3 regions of the Pseudoalteromonas sp. S327 genome follow, and region 2 is predicted to be linked to each of the others. Evidence: predicted binding sites of a transcription regulator. Region 2 holds the regulator's gene; each other region holds the start of a gene.
The links. The regulator LexA, encoded in region 2, represses DNA repair genes until DNA is damaged. The targets are predictions, from matches to a motif close to TACTGTATNNNNATACAGTA.
Positions count from the first base shown of each region.

Region 1 (5,908 bases), on a different contig from region 2:
GATTATTGTTGCGGGTAACGCGCCACTAGGCCTTGATATACTAACTTTGCAAAGTCGGCATGTTCGGTATCAAGGCTTTTAACGACTTCGACTAAATGCTCGTTATCTTCTTGGCCATTCCATACTTTGATGTAGCTGCCATCTTTGTAGCCATGATCTTGGCGGAAAAAGTTTAACGTGTTTTTACCTACGTAACCGCGGTATAAATCGTCAATATCCATCCCTATTTGCGCCATACACCCTGCAAACGCGGCCGCGTTAAAGGTTTTATTTGCAACTGCTGAAGCTGCTAATATTTCAAGAGTTTGTTTAAAGTCATCTGCGGCCTGTGGTGCGCTAAGTTCTTGTTCTAGCTGCTTAGCTAACTCTTCGTAAGAGGTTGTTCCGTCAATTCTTAACGACAAACCAAAATGAAATATATCAACCAATTCTAGAATGACTTGCTCGGTGTCTGGGGTTTGTTTTTTCCACCACTTCCAACCGTAATGATCTAGCATTTCTGCACACTCTACCCAAATGGCTCTGTACCACTCAAAGCCTTGGCTAAACCATTGATCATGAACTTTAGTGTTCATGGCATTTTGCATTTCTAGCATTACTACTAGCTTATTTAAGTTGGCTGACATATCGTTTCCACTTGAGCTTTTAAATTACGCTTATGATACAGGCAAATAATAAAAAGTGCATTTTTGATCTATTATAAACAGCACATAAAAACAGGGCAGGAAATAATGATGAGTAAAGTGTTACTGCACACCTTGGCGACTATTGCAATGGCTGCTTTTTTAGTAACGAATGCGCAAGCAAGTACAGAAGGAATTGCTGCAGCCCCTGAGCAAGTATCACCATTATTACCTGGCTTAAGCGTGCCTAATATAACGCTCAAAGATCAACATGGTAATAATGTAGAGTTACAAAAGCGCTTTGCTGAAAAAACAACGGTGCTTATTATTTACCGCGGAGGTTGGTGTCCTTATTGCTCAAAGCAACTGGCTAATATACAAGAAATTGAGCAGCAACTCGCTAATTTAAACGCGCAAATTATTGCAGTATCGCCAGATAGCCCGGAAAAACTAGCCCAAAGTAAAATAAGCTCGCCAAATTATTTACTGCTTTCAGATGATAGCCTAACCCTAGCAAAAGCCTTAGGTTTAGCTTATTTTTTAGATGATAAAACAGCCGCTACCTATCGCAATAAGCGCGGTGTTAACTTTGTTGATGCCCAAGGCAAGGTAAACGTTGCCTTACCTGTACCGGCTGTATTTGTAATTGATAAAAACGGCGTTGTGTATTTTCAATACGCAAACCCTAATTACAAAGTACGTTTAACAGAGGAGCTATTATTAGCTGGCGTTAAATCAATAGAAAATCAATAATCTGTAGTTATACCAATCGACTTAAATATTTAACCATTCTAGGGTGCTAAATAGAGCGCTATAAATGCCTAATAACTTAACACAATTGATATTACAAAAAAGGCCAACTAGATTGGCCTTTTAAACATTTAACGCGAGCCACTAAACTCAGCCCACGACTCTATTAAATCTATAAAATCTTCAAAGCCACAACCACTCACTAGGCCATTTTCTTCAAGCATTAAGTCATCATCTTGATAGGCGACTAAATCTTCGCTGTCTTGGTGTAGAGCATGGGCTTCAAATAAGGCTTCGTCTTTAGAGAGTATTAAGTCTATCTCTTGGCCTTTTAACGTTATTGGCTCGTAACTTGTTTTTACCGAGCTAATAAGTGCTTGTACCATCGCGACTTTTTCTTTGCCAATTTCTTCGTTTAACCAGCGGCCAATTAGGGCATGCTCGCTGCTTATTTTAATGCGCAGCCCACTAATAGGGTCACGTATAAATTGATATTCCATAATTTTTACTTTTAAAACGCTAATGCACTAATTATACCCATAAATAGCCTTAAACACCGACCCTAAAACGCAAAATAGCGCCAATGGGCGCTATTAAATAGGTGACATAAAAGCTAACTTCGCGATCTAAAACGTGCAGCATCTATAATCGACCATAAATAAATAATAGGTACGAGTACGAAGCCTACTAATACATAAATAAGTGCGTAACTAATTATAATAGCTAGCGCAAAAAAGATAGCGGCTAAAATTCGCCCTTGTACCAATTGCCCTAAACCAGGAAAAAATATATTACACAACGCTGCAATAACATTACCGCCAGAACCTTGATCAGCCATACTCACCTCTGTAGTTAATTAATTTTAAGTTTTAGTTATTTACTTACTATCACACTTTATGCCAATTTATTAAAGCTTAAAAATCAAATAGTTAAATTACTACTAAATAACTGCTTTAGTATTTTTTACTAAATATAGGTCAATTTGATTATTTTTATTATTAATTATCGTTACTTAAGAGTACAAAAAAGCGACTAAGCGATTAGTTTTACAAGTATTTTTAGAATAGCTGTTCATAAAAACAGTATTTTATTTAGCCTAACAAAAACACCTGTTATACTGCCCTCATTATTGATTGAAAAGGCGTAACGATGGACGTTTCTGAATTACTCGATGGCTTAAATGACAAACAACGCGATGCCGTTGCAGCCCCACTACAAAACATGCTGGTATTAGCAGGTGCTGGTTCGGGTAAAACACGTGTTTTAGTTCATCGTATCGCGTGGTTAATGCAGGTTGAGCAAGCATCAGCCTATAGTATTTTTGCAGTTACTTTTACTAATAAAGCCGCTAAAGAAATGCGCACCCGTGTTGAAGAAACCCTAAAAGCCCCTGTCGGTGGCATGTGGATTGGTACATTCCATGGTTTATCACACCGTATTTTGCGCGCTCATCACCGTGAAGCAAACCTGCCAGAAGCCTTTCAAATTTTAGACTCTGACGATCAACTTAGAATGATCAAGCGCTTATTAAAATCAATGAATATTGATGACAAAAAATGGCCCGCCAAACAATTTGGCTGGTACATCAGCGCTAAAAAAGATGAAGCCCTGCGCCCTAAAGATATTCAAGCCTACGATATAAACGAGCAAATGATGCTACGTGTATATGCTGCCTATCAAGAGGCGTGTGACCGTGCAGGTTTAGTCGATTTTGCAGAAATACTGCTACGTAGCTACGAAGTACTTAAAAATAACCCTACGCTACTTCGCCATTACCAGCAGCGCTTTGCCCACATGCTGGTAGACGAGTTCCAAGATACCAATACCATTCAATACGCATGGTTAAAGCTACTTGCTGGTGATACACAAAGCATTATGATTGTAGGCGACGATGACCAGAGTATTTACGGTTGGCGTGGCGCTAAAATAGAAAACATTAAACGCTTTTTAACTGATTTTGACGCCGAAACCATTCGTCTTGAGCAAAACTACCGCTCAACCGCGACCATTCTAAAAGCATCTAATGCGCTAATTAAAAATAATTCAGAGCGCATGGGTAAAAGCCTTTGGACCGATGGTAACGAAGGCGAGCCTATATCAATTTATGCCGCCTTTAACGAGCTAGACGAAGCCCGCTTTGTAAGCAGCAAGCTACGCAGCTGGTTAAATGCTGGTAATGCGTTGCAAGACGCCGCTATTTTATACCGTAGTAACGCGCAATCTCGTGTACTCGAGGAAGCCATGCTTCAAGAAGGCTTAAAATACCGTATTTACGGTGGTATGCGATTCTTCGAACGTCAAGAAATTAAAGATGCGCTATCGTACTTACGATTGGTAGGAAACCGCCAAGATGACGCCGCATTTGAGCGTGTAATTAACACCCCTGCGCGCGGTATTGGCGATAAAACATTAAGTCATATACGTGATTGTGCACGTGCTGAGTCTCTGCCTCTTTGGTACGCAGCTAAAGCTATTGTTGAACAACAGCATTTATCTGGCCGCGCGGCAGGTGCAGTATCTAAATTTGTAGAGCTGGTTGAGCACATAGAAGACAAAATTAGTGACCTTACACTGCAAGAGCAAGCCAAATACGCTATTCAAACCTCTGGCCTTATGGCTATGTACCAAGCTGAAAAAGGTGAAAAAGGCCGAGCTCGCGTAGAAAACTTAGAAGAGCTTATCAGTGCCTGCGATCAGTATGAACTCCCCGAAGAAGAAGAGTTTAGCTCACCACTACAAGGCTTTTTAGCCTACACCTCACTTGAGTCTGGTGAAGGCCAAGCCGATGAACACGAAGACGCGGTGCAAATGATGACTCTTCACTCTGCTAAGGGCTTAGAGTTTCCACTTGTGTTTATGGTGGGCGTTGAAGAAGGCATGTTCCCATCGCAGCAAAGTAATGAAGAGTCAGGGCGCTTAGAAGAAGAACGCCGCCTTTGTTACGTGGGCATGACCCGTGCCATGGACAAACTTTACATAAGCCATGCTGAAAGCCGTCGTTTATACGGCCAAGAAAAGTACCATAGCCCATCGCGATTTTTACGCGAAATACCCGAAGATTGCGTAGAAGAAATTCGTATTAAAACACAGGTATCACGACCGCCTGCTGCAGGACGTTTTAGCGCATCAGTAAGCCATGCTGTATTTGAAGAAAGTGGTTTTAACTTAGGCCAACGTGTACTGCACGCTAAATTTGGTATTGGCACTGTACTTAATTACGAAGGCAGCGGCGCGCAATCGCGTGTGCAAGTAAACTTTGACGACCTTGGCAGCAAATGGTTAGTAACCGCATATGCACGACTTCAAGCTGTATAAGCGCAGTGTTGAGCAATTAACGCAGCAACTAACTGGCGCAAAGCATCGTCAGTTAGTGCTTATTACAGGCCAGCCTACGTGGTGCTATGAGCTATTAAGCGCGTTAACCCGTTCGGATGATGTAAAGTTACTTTCAAGCAGCCTTGCCAATGCCAGTTGGCCTGAGCATACTCATCAACTACTTGGGCAAGAGTTTCCTCATGCCGTTTATGATGGCTTTAGTGGCATTTACCCCGATAAACTCGCTGCATTAGCCGGCACCGTAAAAGCCGGCGGGCTTTTATTTTTATTACTGCCTGATTTACAACGTTTAGCCTCATGGCAAGACCCTGCGCTGCAAAGCGTGCAGTCTTATGGGTGTAGTAATCAGCAAAGCTATTTTAATTTACGTTTTTCTCGCCTTTTACAAACGCTACCTGCCATACACTTTGATGAACACACTGTCTTTAAACAGCCGCCGCTCAAAAGCAATGTAACAAATAAAATTGAGTATCAGGCGCAGCAACAGTGCGTTGAGCAAATAATTAAGGTGGCCACAGGGCGTGCGAACAGGCCTTTAATTATTAATGCCGACAGAGGGCGAGGAAAATCAGCCGCGCTAGGTCTTGCAGCCGCAGCATTACATGATAAAAAAATCATTGTATGCGCAACACAATTTAGAGCCACCCATAGCTGTTTTAAGCATTTAGCTAAAACCTTACAGGTGGAATACAAGGCTCAGCAAAAACATTTAGCTAATTTACAATACATGGCGCCCGATGCACTGCTTAATCAGTTGCCGCCATGTGATTTATTACTGGTCGATGAAGCCGCAGCAATCCCTGTACCCCTACTATTAGCCATGTTAAAGCACTACCCGCGTATAGTCTTTGCAAGCACCTTGGTAGGTTACGAGGGTAATGGCCGAGGCTATACCATTCGCTTTACGCAACATATTAAAGCAAATTACAAAGCGGCAAAAATTGTAAACTTAGAAGAGCCTTTGCGCTTTGCCAAGGGCGACCCTCTTGAGCAACATGTACGCACACTCTTTGCTTTAGATGCACAATATAACGAATACCAACCCGCTTTAAATAACATTGAGCATATTGAGGTCACTCAACAGCCACTCGTTGACAATGAGCCTTTACTGCAGCAAATAGTTGCGTTGCTAGCACTTGCCCATTACCAGAGCAGTGTTAACGATTTACGCCAATTACTTGATGCCCCAGCGCAAAGGC
Region 1 covers NZ_PNDP01000051.1:2,284-8,191, forward strand. Annotated here, with positions in the region: gene CWB60_RS15720 (dUTP diphosphatase) at 3-626, opposite strand; gene CWB60_RS15725 (peroxiredoxin-like family protein) at 732-1,376, shown strand; gene CWB60_RS15730 (YacL family protein) at 1,505-1,873, opposite strand; gene CWB60_RS15735 (hypothetical protein) at 1,987-2,211, opposite strand; gene uvrD (DNA helicase II) at 2,523-4,688, shown strand; gene CWB60_RS15745 (tRNA(Met) cytidine acetyltransferase TmcA domain-containing protein) at 4,666-5,908, shown strand, end outside.
Region 1: uvrD (DNA helicase II) is a predicted target of LexA. The motif match lies at 2,439-2,458, and genes of this name have one in related genera.

Region 2 (5,908 bases):
CCCCCTCGGGCACATTTAATTACCACCGCCACAAAGAGTAACTGCGATAAACCAAAGGCAAACCCACCTATGCTTATGATTGCGTTAAAATCAGCAAACTGCAGGGCGTAATCGGGAATACGGCGCGGCATGCCTGCCAGCCCGACAAAATGCATAGGGAAAAACAATACATTTACGCTTACCAGCGACAACCAAAAGTGCCACTTAGCCAAGGCAATGTTGTACATGTTGCCCGTCCACTTAGGCAGCCAATAATAAGCCCCCGCCATAATCGAAAATATTGCCCCCGTAACTAACACGTAATGAAAGTGCGCCACCACAAAGTAAGTATCGTGATACTGAAAATCAGCAGGGGTTATAGCCAACATCAGCCCCGAAAAGCCCCCTAAAGTAAACAGCACAATAAAGGCAATACTAAATAGCATGGGCACTTCAAAACTTATTGACCCTCGCCACATAGTGGCTACCCAGTTAAATACTTTTACCCCTGTAGGCACCGATATCAACATGGTCGCGTACATAAAAAATAGCTCGCCAGCAACGGGCATACCGGTCGTAAACATATGATGCGCCCACACTATAAAGCTCAGTAATGCAATAGAGGAGGTTGCGTAAACCATTGAGGCATAACCAAATAGTTTTTTACGTGAGAATGTAGGCACTATGGTCGAAATAATACCAAAGGCGGGTAAAATCATGATGTAAACTTCGGGATGGCCAAAAAACCAAAATATGTGTTGAAACATCACCGGATCGCCGCCGCCTGCCGCATCAAAAAAGCTGGTTCCAAAGTATTTATCGGTGAGCACCATAGTGACCGCTCCGGCCAGTACGGGCATAACAGCAATTAATAAAAATGCGGTTATTAGCCATGTCCATACAAATAATGGTAGCTTCATCCATGTCATGCCTGGGGCACGTAAATTAACAATGGTCACAATTACATTTATTGCGCCCATAATTGAGCTAATCCCCATAATGTGCACTGCAAACACAAACATTGCGGTGTTGTCGTTACTGTACGTTGTTGAAAGCGGCGCATAGAACGTCCAGCCAAATGCGGGGCCGCCTCCAGGCATTAATAACGATGCCAATAAAATTAAAAAAGCGAAGGGTAAAATCCAAAAGCTCCAGTTGTTCATTCTGGGCAGTGCCATATCTGGCGCGCCAATCATGAGCGGTACCATCCAGTTAGCAAGTCCCGTAAAGGCTGGCATTACAGCACCAAACACCATAATTAAACCGTGTACTGTAGTCATTTGGTTAAAAAAGTGTGGGTCTACCAATTGTAATCCTGGCTGAAATAACTCAGCCCGAATAACCATGGCCATTGCACCGCCAATTAAAAACATAGTCAGCGAAAAAATTAAGTACATGCTGCCAATATCTTTATGGTTTGTTGTGTATAACCAACGTTTAAAACCTTTGGCTGGGTGGTGGCCGTGGTGAGCGTCATTGGCGTTAGGTTGTTCTACTATGCTACTCATTAGTTCGCCTCCGCATCAAGTGCTGCCTGAATTTCACTAGGTTGGATGACATCACCCGTTTCATTACCCCACGCATTACGTTTATAGGTAATTACCGCTGCAAGTTGTTTAATTGAGAGCTGCTTTGCAAATGCCTGCATTGCAGTTCCTGGGCGGCCATGAATCACTACATCAATGTGATCTTTTATATCACCCAAAACAATGGGGCTGCCTTTTAACGCAGGAAATACGCCCGGTAACCCCATACCAGTAGGTTGATGACACGCAGCGCAACTTGCCATATACACTTGCTCACCTAGTGTCATTAGCTCTTCTTTAGGAATTGTTGTATCAAGCAATGCTGCATCAGCAAGTGCGGCTTTTTGCTTAGCTTGCTTAGCATCTGCAAGCCATGCGTTAAAGTCCTCTTGCGATTTAGCTTCAACCACCACGGGCATAAAGCCATGATCTTTACCGCACAGCTCTGCACACTGTCCTCGGTAAATACCTTCTTCGTTAATGTTGGTCCACGTTTCGTTGATAAACCCCGGATTGGCATCTTTTTTAACGGCAAAATCGGGTACCCACCAAGAGTGAATAACATCATCAGAGGTCATTAAAAAACGCACCTTTTGATTAATTGGCAGTACTAAAGGTTTATCAACCTCAAGTAAGTAATTAGGGTTTTTATTAGCAAGGTTGGCTATTTCGTCTTGAGGGGTAGATAAAATAGAGTAAAACTCTACGTCTTCGCCCATATATTCATAATGCCACTTCCACTGTGACCCTGTAATTTTAATGGTTAAGTCGGCCTTACTGGCATCTTCCATTGCAATGAGGGTTTTAGTGGCAGGGATTGCCATGGCAATTAAAATAACAAACGGAATGGCAGTCCAAAGAATTTCTACTTTGGTACTTTCATGAAATTGGGCAGGAACTGCCCCTTTAGATTTACGGTGATGAATCAGTGCCCAAAACATTATTGCGAACACTATCACCCCAATCACACAACATATTAAAAATATGGTCATGTGTAGCTGATATACATTATTACTTATATCGGTTACGCCCTTGCGCATATTGTATTGGCTATTAGCCAGCACTTGCTGCGGGAACATAATCAACACAAGCCACAAGGTAGAGGTCAGTTTACCCATGTGACGGCTCCTTTGATGCTATTGCGAATGCAAAGCGAAGAGGCATACGGCTTAAACGCCAATTCGTTATTTTTATTTTTAACCAATCTTATCTTTGATCGGTATCGCTAGGACAACAAAAGGTTTGTGTATATTGTGTGTTCTCATAACTAAAAAGCTGTGAGTTATTGTTAGTCCAGCACATTAATGATTAGCTAAAAAACGTACAACAAGCAAGTTTTAGTATAAAAAACAATCAAGTGATATTTTAAAATTGACTAAATGACGGCGTATTAAATTGTTATTTAACAGCCAAGATACGAGCAAAATTAAGGGATGTAACACGCTTAGGAAGATAAAAGTATGAGTGAAAAAAAGTTTACAGCCTAAATAATTTTAGGGCGCTTTGAGGTGGGGGAAGGTCTGTTTTTAAAACAAAAATGCACACTAAAAAGTGCGCATTTATAGATATTACTTAAAAATAGTTAAAAATTACATCCAGTCGGCATTTCTTATTACGCCAACGGCTAACCCTTCAATATTAAAAGATTCGTTTTCAAGGTCTACCTCTATAGGCGTAAACTCTTCGTTTTCGGCGTGTAATAATACTTTTCGGCCTGCTTTTTCTAGGCGTTTTACGGTCACGTCTTCATCTACTCGTGCAACCACAACTTGGCCGTTCTCTGCTGTTTGAGTACGGTGTACAGCAAGTAAGTCGCCATCCATAATACCTATATCTTTCATACTCATGCCGTTAACACGCAATAAAAAGTCGGCGGCTGGTTTAAACATGAGTGGGTCTATTTTACAGTGACTCTCAACATGTTCTTGCGCCAAAATAGGCGAACCCGCTGCAACTCTACCTATTAATGGTAGCCCTAGTTGCTCAGGCTCTTCTTCTTCAACCAATTGAATACCACGGCTTGCACCTGGTTTCATTTTAATAACACCTTTTTTGGCAAGCGCTTTTAAGTGCTCTTCTGCGGCATTGGCACTTTTAAAACCGAGTGTTTGCGCAATTTCGGCACGTGTAGGAGGCATACCAGTGTCTTTAATAAAAACTTTTATTAGTTCGAGTATTTGAGCTTGGCGTTTAGTTAATGGTCGCATACAACTGGTTTTCCATACAGTACATTTAACTGTGAGTATATACAGTTAAATAAAAATCGCAAATTTAAATTGTGCTTTAAAATAGCTAAATAGACCGCGTCTGGATAAATTTTAGGTAATTACAGACGTTCAGTATTTAAAATGCTATAAATTTACTTTCAATATAAAGGAGTAATTATGAGTATTTGGCATCAACCCATTACATTAGAGCTTTGCAAACAGTTAGATGAGGGAATAAACGGCCAAGGCACGCTAATGAAAACCATGGGCATAGAAATAACCGAAATAGGAGATGATTACCTGGTGGCTACCATGCCCGCAATTCCTGAGCATCATAATCCTATTGGTATGGTACATGGTGGCGCAAATGTGGTACTTGCCGAAACCGTAGCAAGCTACGCCGCTAACTTTGTCGTGGACTTTACAAAATTTTATTGTGTTGGACAGGAAATTAGCGCCAGCCACTTAAAGGCCTCTCGAAATGGCACTTTAACCGCCGTTACTCGTGCATTTCATATTGGTAAGCGCAGTTCTGTATGGGAAATAAAAATAACCAATAGCCGCGGCGAGCTTTGCTGCGTATCAAAAATGACCGCAGCGGTTGTCGAGCGCAAATAATTAACTATGGCTACTTTTCGATAGGGTAAATCGTTATTTCCATCCCAGCGCCAATGGCAGATATACGTAGCAGTGTATCTGCATGTAGAGCTTGGTTAAAACACTTAGGTGACGTGCCCGACTCAAAGCCTATATCAAACGTTCTGCGCGAACAGCTTAGCCACTGCTTAAGCGCATTACGTGAACACGACTCTATTAATTCACATAAGTGGTTGATTGCTTTGTCTGGCGTGGTTATATCACCTGAGGCTTCAATACGCGCCAATTGACGATATTCGTCTTTGTCATAATGCAAAACCATCGCGTTTTTCTTTAAGTCTGCCACTAGGGCGCTAATATCTTGTTTAGACTCAAGCTCTAGATCTACATTTAAAAATTGAATTTCCGACATTGTCTGCTTTTTACCCTCTTATAGTTTCATCGCAAACTTTAACGCAGTTTTACTTTTATACCAAATCAACTAAGCGCTAAACATGGCTTTATTAATAGAAAATACCTGTTTAAACGCCATTGGCACCTAATTTGCCTTATAAAACGGGTTAGGCTAGTTACGCTTAATTTTACCGTTTATGTATAAAGTTATACACACACTGTGTAATTAAACGCTTCAGGAGAGAAATTATGGTAGATCATGGCCCGCAAATTAAAAACGACGATCAGTACGATGCGCTTCGAGATGAAGGAATGAGCAAACAAAAAGCCGCGCGCATTGCTAATAGCAATACTCATAAAACCGCTGTCAAAGGCGGCAAAGCCTCAAAGTATGAGCAGCGCACTAAAAAGCAGCTGTACAATAAAGCTAAAGAGCTCGGCATTAGTGGCCGCTCTAAAATGAGTAAACAAGGGCTAATAAATGCCTTACGTGAGCATTAAACACAGCCTCACTGATTTTTTACCGCTCCTTTTTATTATTTTTATAAAGTTAGAGTAAGCTTATGAATAACTGCGACAAAATGCCGCAGTAAAAGCATGGGCTGCTGTAATACACTAACGCTAAAAATAATAAGAAGCACAAAATGAGAAAACAACTATTTAAACGCGCTCGAAAACTACATAAGTGGCTAGGCTATTTACTTGCCTTACAAATTTTAGCTTGGCTTTTAGGCGGCTTAGTAATGAGCGCGATACCACTTGAATACGTACACGGTAAGCACCTTGCTAAGCGCACACTTACAAACCCATTTACTCAAGCAGACTACCCCACATCACTCGATAATATTACTGCGCAAGTGCCTAACCCCACGCAAATAGTGTTTGAGCACTTTTTAACGACCCCGCTTATTACTGTTATTAATACTGACGAGCAGCAAAGCTTTAATGGTTTAACGGGCCGCCCTTTTCAGCCACCCACTAAAATACAAATTACCGCTAATGCACAAGCGCATTTACTCATCGACGCTAAGCCAATTAGCACTACACTTTTAAAACAAGGCACTCGAGAGGTGGGATACAAAAAAAATGTGTGGCAAGTACAATTTAACGACACCTTTAATACTACGCTGTATTTAAATGCAATTAACGGCAAAGTTATCAGCGTTCGCAGCACACTATGGCGCATATTCGACTTTTTTTGGATGC
Region 2 covers NZ_PNDP01000047.1:31,441-37,348, reverse strand. Annotated here, with positions in the region: gene ctaD (cytochrome c oxidase subunit I) at 1-1,487, opposite strand, end outside; gene coxB (cytochrome c oxidase subunit II) at 1,487-2,623, opposite strand; gene lexA (transcriptional repressor LexA) at 3,095-3,712, opposite strand; gene CWB60_RS15005 (PaaI family thioesterase) at 3,890-4,330, shown strand; gene CWB60_RS15000 (hypothetical protein) at 4,341-4,721, opposite strand; gene CWB60_RS14995 (DUF7218 family protein) at 4,952-5,203, shown strand; gene CWB60_RS14990 (hypothetical protein) at 5,347-5,908, shown strand, end outside.

Region 3 (5,908 bases), on a different contig from region 2:
CTCTTTAAAGCCTGATGTAAATAACGCTTCAATACCATGAGATTGACCGCTACGTGATGAGATTTCGTTGTATAGTTTGCTTAAGTCGATACCTGACCAAAATTTTTGTTCGAATTTTTTTGCATCAGACAAGGCGTCGCTAATTGCTTTTTTACGCTGAAAAATAATTGCCCATGACATAACAGACATAGCTACTAGCGCTAGCATTACTAACTGCACAAGCAAACTGGCTTCTAGAATTAGATCTAAAAAATTAAGCCCTGATCCCACGTTAAACTCCTAAATAATTTCAAAAAACGTCAATTTGGTTATTTTGTGTAAATAAGACCATTGTAACGGCCATAAGTTGCATCTAGTGTATCGAGTCAAGGGTTTACTGACAACGATATTGCTATGAATTGGCAACAAAAAACGTTAAACATACGCTTAATCGCTTGTTTGTTTCTAAAACGCGACTACCGCGTTTAGTAAAACACAACTTAATACTACAAAAGTGCGTAAATATACGCAGTAAACTTAATAAAACGCACCGTTTATTCATAAAAAGTGCATAAGCACGCAAAAGTAATTCACGCCACTTGGCATGTACTAATATAACTAATACTGTAACAATACAGCTCAGACCAGTTATTTATTAATTTTCAGCCACTTATAAAGTTAACGAATAATTAACGTACAAGTTTCGAACAACAAAAAAATTCATCAGATTAGTTTTTCTTATCTGAAATTTTAAATTTTCTAGTTTGAACAAAAAATGCTTATTCCGTATTATTCTCCCATACCGAGCTTACGCACTGAATGAAACATTTTTCATTAAGCCAAGTTCTTAGTAATAGGATTTTTAATCGTATTACATTGTTTTACTCTTTTTGGATAAAACCTGATTAAGTAAAACGTAGTTCCCTGGATTACTTCCTTCAACTTGTTGTTTGCCCGCATTATATGCGGGCTTTTTTTTACCTAAATTTTACCGTCAACTTGGCATGCAATAAGTATAAATTACACAATCTGTTTATTTACCAACGGTGTATTTACTATCTTTTTTTACCCGTTTGTATCTTTAAATTATCTACTTTCAGATAACAAGCATGTTTATAACAAGGTAAAACTTATTAACACAATTAGCGCCACGTCTAATCTCTTATGTTGCTACTGTTTTAAAGCTAACTGGTTTTAATGGTACGCAGCATAGCCACGCCAGTCTTAACGTTAAGTGAATTACAAAACGATTTTAATTTATTGGTTACATTTGCAACAAAGTGGATGAAAGCTGAGTAAGTTTTAAAAAACTATACTAATTTTCTTAATTAAGTGAGCTATGTTGAGGCTTGAAAAACGTGTTGATAGCTAGGCAAAAAATTCGCTATTTCGTTGTTCTTGGCAATTGCTCCTGCACTGCTATACCTTCTGCATACAGTCGTAAATGAGAGTTTTTAACGCAGGTAGCGACACGTTTGCCTCGCAAAATGATTAAGTGTTATTGCAAATTGATATTACATTTAACAGAGGAAGTAGCCCGCTACATTTACTGTAACAGGCTAAAGAGGGGTTAATCTTGTTTTGGGAGTAAACCAAAGTGATGATACGCATTGTCTGACACAATTCGCCCGCGCGGTGTGCGCTGTATAAAACCTTGTTGAATTAAAAACGGCTCTATTACATCTTCAATGGTTTCTTTTTCTTCGCCTATGGCGGCGGCTAAATTATCTAGCCCTACAGGCCCACCCATAAATTTTTCGATAATGGCAAGTAAGTATTTACGGTCCATGTAATCAAACCCGCTTTTATCTACGTCAATCATATCAAGGGCAAGCTCAGCAACGGAGGCATTTACTGTACCATCTGATTTTACTTGCGTGTAATCGCGCACACGGCGCAATAAGCGGTTAGCTATACGCGGTGTGCCTCGTGAGCGTTTTGCAATTTCGGTAGCGCCATCGTCGCACATTTGTAAATCTAGGTAATGTGCAGAGCGCCCCACTATATGCGATAAGTCAGCTACCGAGTAAAACTCTAAGCGCTGCACTATACCAAAACGGTCTCTAAGTGGTGAGGTAAGTGAGCCTGCGCGTGTTGTCGCGCCAATAAGCGTAAACGGCGGTAAGTCTAATTTAATAGAGCGTGCAGCGGGGCCTTCACCAATCATAATATCGAGTTGGTAATCTTCCATTGCGGGGTAAAGTATTTCTTCAACTTGTGGGCTGAGTCTGTGTATTTCATCAATAAACAGCACGTCGCCTTCTTCAAGGTTGGTAAGCAATGCAGCAAGATCGCCGGCTTTTTCAAGTACTGGGCCTGAAGTGGTTTTAATACTTACATTAAGCTCATTGGCAACAATATTAGCAAGCGTGGTTTTACCTAAGCCCGGCGGGCCAAATATTAATAGATGATCGAGCGCTTCACCGCGGCTGCGCGCTGCCTCTATAAATATTTCCATTTGCTGCTTAACATGCGGCTGACCTTTGTAGTCGGCTAAAAGCTTGGGCCTTATTGCGCGGTCTATGGTGTCTTCGTTGGTTTTTTCGCTCGCGTCAATTAAACGATCAGCTTCAATCATAGGTTACTCACAACATTGATTTTAAAGATTCTTTAATAAGAACCTCAGTAGACATATCGGGTTTACTTACCGATTTTACTGCTTTTTGCGCCTGTGGCAATTTATAACCAAGCGCAACAAGTGCCGATACGGCATCGTCTGCAGCATTATTGGCAATTGTTGCATCGCTAGGAGGCTCTATAACGGCATTATCGCTAAATGGCGTAAATAAATCGTTACCCCAATCTTTTAAGCGGTCTTTCATTTCTAGCACTAAACGCTCAGCGGTTTTTTTACCCACACCCGGTAATTTAACCAATGTTGTGGCATCTTCGTTGTTTACGCAACTAACAAATTGCTGCGCCGACATGCCCGACAAAATAGCTAAGCCTAGTTTAGGGCCCACACCATTTGCTTTTAATAGTTCTCTAAAAAGCGCGCGCTCGGTTTTATTATTAAAGCCAAATAATAGTTGTGCGTCTTCGCGTACTACAAAGTGCGTGTACACTATGGCGTTTTCGCCAATACTGGGTAAGTCGTAAAAACAGGTCATGGGCATTTGTACTTCGTAGCCTACGCCGCTTACTTCTAATAAAATTTCGGGCGGCTGCTTTTCAACTAAAATGCCATTTAAACGGCCAATCATATTTATTTCCTTAAACGTCCTCTAACGGTTTTGCTTGCGCTACCCGCTAGTTTTATTAAATTTTGTTCTGAGTGCGCATGGCAAATTGCAATAGCAAGCGCATCGGCCGCATCGGCTTGCGGTGTGCCAGGTAATTTTAAAATATTTTTTACCATGTGTTGCACTTGCGATTTATCGGCGCCGCCATTGCCTACCACGGCTTGTTTAATTTGCCGTGCTGAGTATTCAAATACGGGTAAGTCGGCCATAGAGGCTCCCACTATGGCGGCTCCTCGGGCTTGGCCAAGTTTTAGCGCGGCATCCGGGTTATGCGCCATAAATACTTTTTCTATGGCAAAGGTTTCGGGGGAGAACTGCTCTATTATTTGCGTGATCCCTTGGTAGATCATTTTTAATCGTATGGGGAACTCATGCTCGGCTAATTTAATGCACCCGCTTCCTAAATAGGTAAATTTAGCGCCTTGATGCGCAACCACACCATAACCGGTTAAACGCGAACCTGGGTCTATCCCTAAAATAATGGCCAAACAGCACACTCATTATTGTTATTTTTCAATAACGGTAATAATGCCAGAGCACTGTATAAATTACCAGTGGCGAGTAAAAACAAAAACGCCCGCAACTTAGTGCGGGCGTTTAGCGTTAAAAGTATAGCTTAGGCTAAAGCACGTACTAAGCCTTGGGTATTTTGTTTAAGTTTACGGGCAATCATAAAGTAGCCAAGCGCGGCTACAAACACCCCGCCCGACACAGGCCCTATTAGCCAAATTGCTGGGTGCAATTTACCGGCTAAGTCAAACATTTGCTGCTGAACAATCAGCAAGGCTACATCACTAAATAATGCAGCTACAAACCCGGCTAAGCCACCTAATAGCAAAAACTCATAAAGCGTCGCATTTTTTATTAACCGCCCTTTGGCGCCTAACGTTCGCAGTATTACTATTTCTTGCATTCGCTCGCCAAGACTCGCTTGCACCTGAGATATAAGCACTAATGCACCACACAAAACCACAATAGCAAGCACAAAGCCAATAGCTAACGACACCTGCTCAATGGTTGATTGTATTTGCTTAACAAAGTTATCTACATCGATGGCGGTAATGGTTGGATAAGTGCGCAGTAACTGGCTAAACGCTTTCTTTTGCTCTGGCTCTATACGTACAGATGAAATATACGTTGCCGGAAAATCTTTTAGCACGTCGGGGCTTAAAATAATAAAAAAGTTAGGTTTTAGCGTCGCCCAATTTACTTTACGCACACTGGTAATTTTGGCGTCAAATGATTGCGCACCAATTAAAAATGTTAAGGTGTCGCCTATTTCTACGTCTAGGCGCTCCAGCATGGACTCCTCAACCGATGCCTCACCCACTGCGCCTTCGCCAAACCACTGCCCTTGCACAATTTCGTTTTGGGCTGGTACATTATCAAGCCAGGTTAGATTAAGCTCACGGCCAATGCCTGAACGCGCTTCTTCATCTTTTTTCTCGTTATCTTGCAACGACACTTTACGCGCAACAAGCTCGCCATTTACCGCATTTACACGCCCACGAATGGTTGGATAAAAATCCGAAACTAAAATATCGTTCTCTGCTAGATAATTATTTACAGGCTCAAGTTCGTTTTGCGTAATATTAACTAAAAATGCATTAGGCGCATCGGCGGGTAATTGAGACTGCCAATCTGAGATCATGTCATTTTTAAGCACAATCAAAAACAATAGCAATTTTATCGCCAATGAAAAGCTAATAAGCTGCACCGCATTTACGTTGGCACGTTTTTGTATAGAAGCAATAGCTAACGACCAACTGTTGCTCGGTTTTAAGCCTAATTTACGACCTCCGCCAAATATTAATTTTGAAATAACAAATAAAACCGCAATCAAAGCAAGCGTAGAGACAAATAAAATAAGCGTTATTTTAATGTTGTTACTAAATAACCACATTAATAAAAACACCGTAAGCGCGCTTAAACCTAAATGCACACGGCTTACGGCTAGTCTGTCGCCTAAATTACGGCGCAATACTCTAAGCGGTGGAATATCAAATAAATCAAGTAGTGGCTTAATAGAGAACATAACTGCACATATAACGCCTGTGCTAATGGCCACCAGCCAAGGTTTAAACCCGGCGGCAGGTAAGCTCATATCCATGCTTTTTGCTAAATAACCAGTGGCTATTTCTTGTAAACCGTAGCCTATGGCTAAACCCACAATAACCGCTAAAGCACACACCATGAGTAAGTGCATAAAATATATTTTACGAATTAATGCACGGCTTCCGCCAAGTGTTTTCATCATTGCTACGGGGTCGTATTGGCGCTCACAATAACGCTTTGCCGACACAGCAATAGCAACCGTAGCCAAAATAATGCCCAGCAAACCGGCCAGTAATAAAAAGCTTTCTGCACGGTTTAAGCTATTTGATATGGGCGACTGCCTATCTTTTACACCATACCAACGTTGGTTTTCAGCCATTTGCGGCTTTAACCATTCATAAAACCGGGTTATATCTGATTCATCGCCTGCATAGAGTTGGCGATAATTTACTCGGCTGCCAGGTTGAATAACCTCAGTTTTTGCTACATCAGCAATATTTATAAGCACTCTGCGGCTGCTCGAAAATACATTAAACGGCGCATCTGGCTCTTCAACCACCACTTTTTCTACATTAAATACTGCTGCGCCTAGCTCTACTTGGCTGCCAATATCAATATTTAAGCTGTAAAAA
Region 3 covers NZ_PNDP01000046.1:30,152-36,059, reverse strand. Annotated here, with positions in the region: gene tolQ (protein TolQ) at 1-270, opposite strand, end outside; gene ruvB (Holliday junction branch migration DNA helicase RuvB) at 1,550-2,557, opposite strand; gene ruvA (Holliday junction branch migration protein RuvA) at 2,565-3,182, opposite strand; gene ruvC (crossover junction endodeoxyribonuclease RuvC) at 3,185-3,709, opposite strand; gene CWB60_RS14780 (ABC transporter permease) at 3,838-5,908, opposite strand, start outside.
Region 3: ruvC (crossover junction endodeoxyribonuclease RuvC) is a predicted target of LexA. The motif match lies at 3,759-3,778, and genes of this name have one in related genera.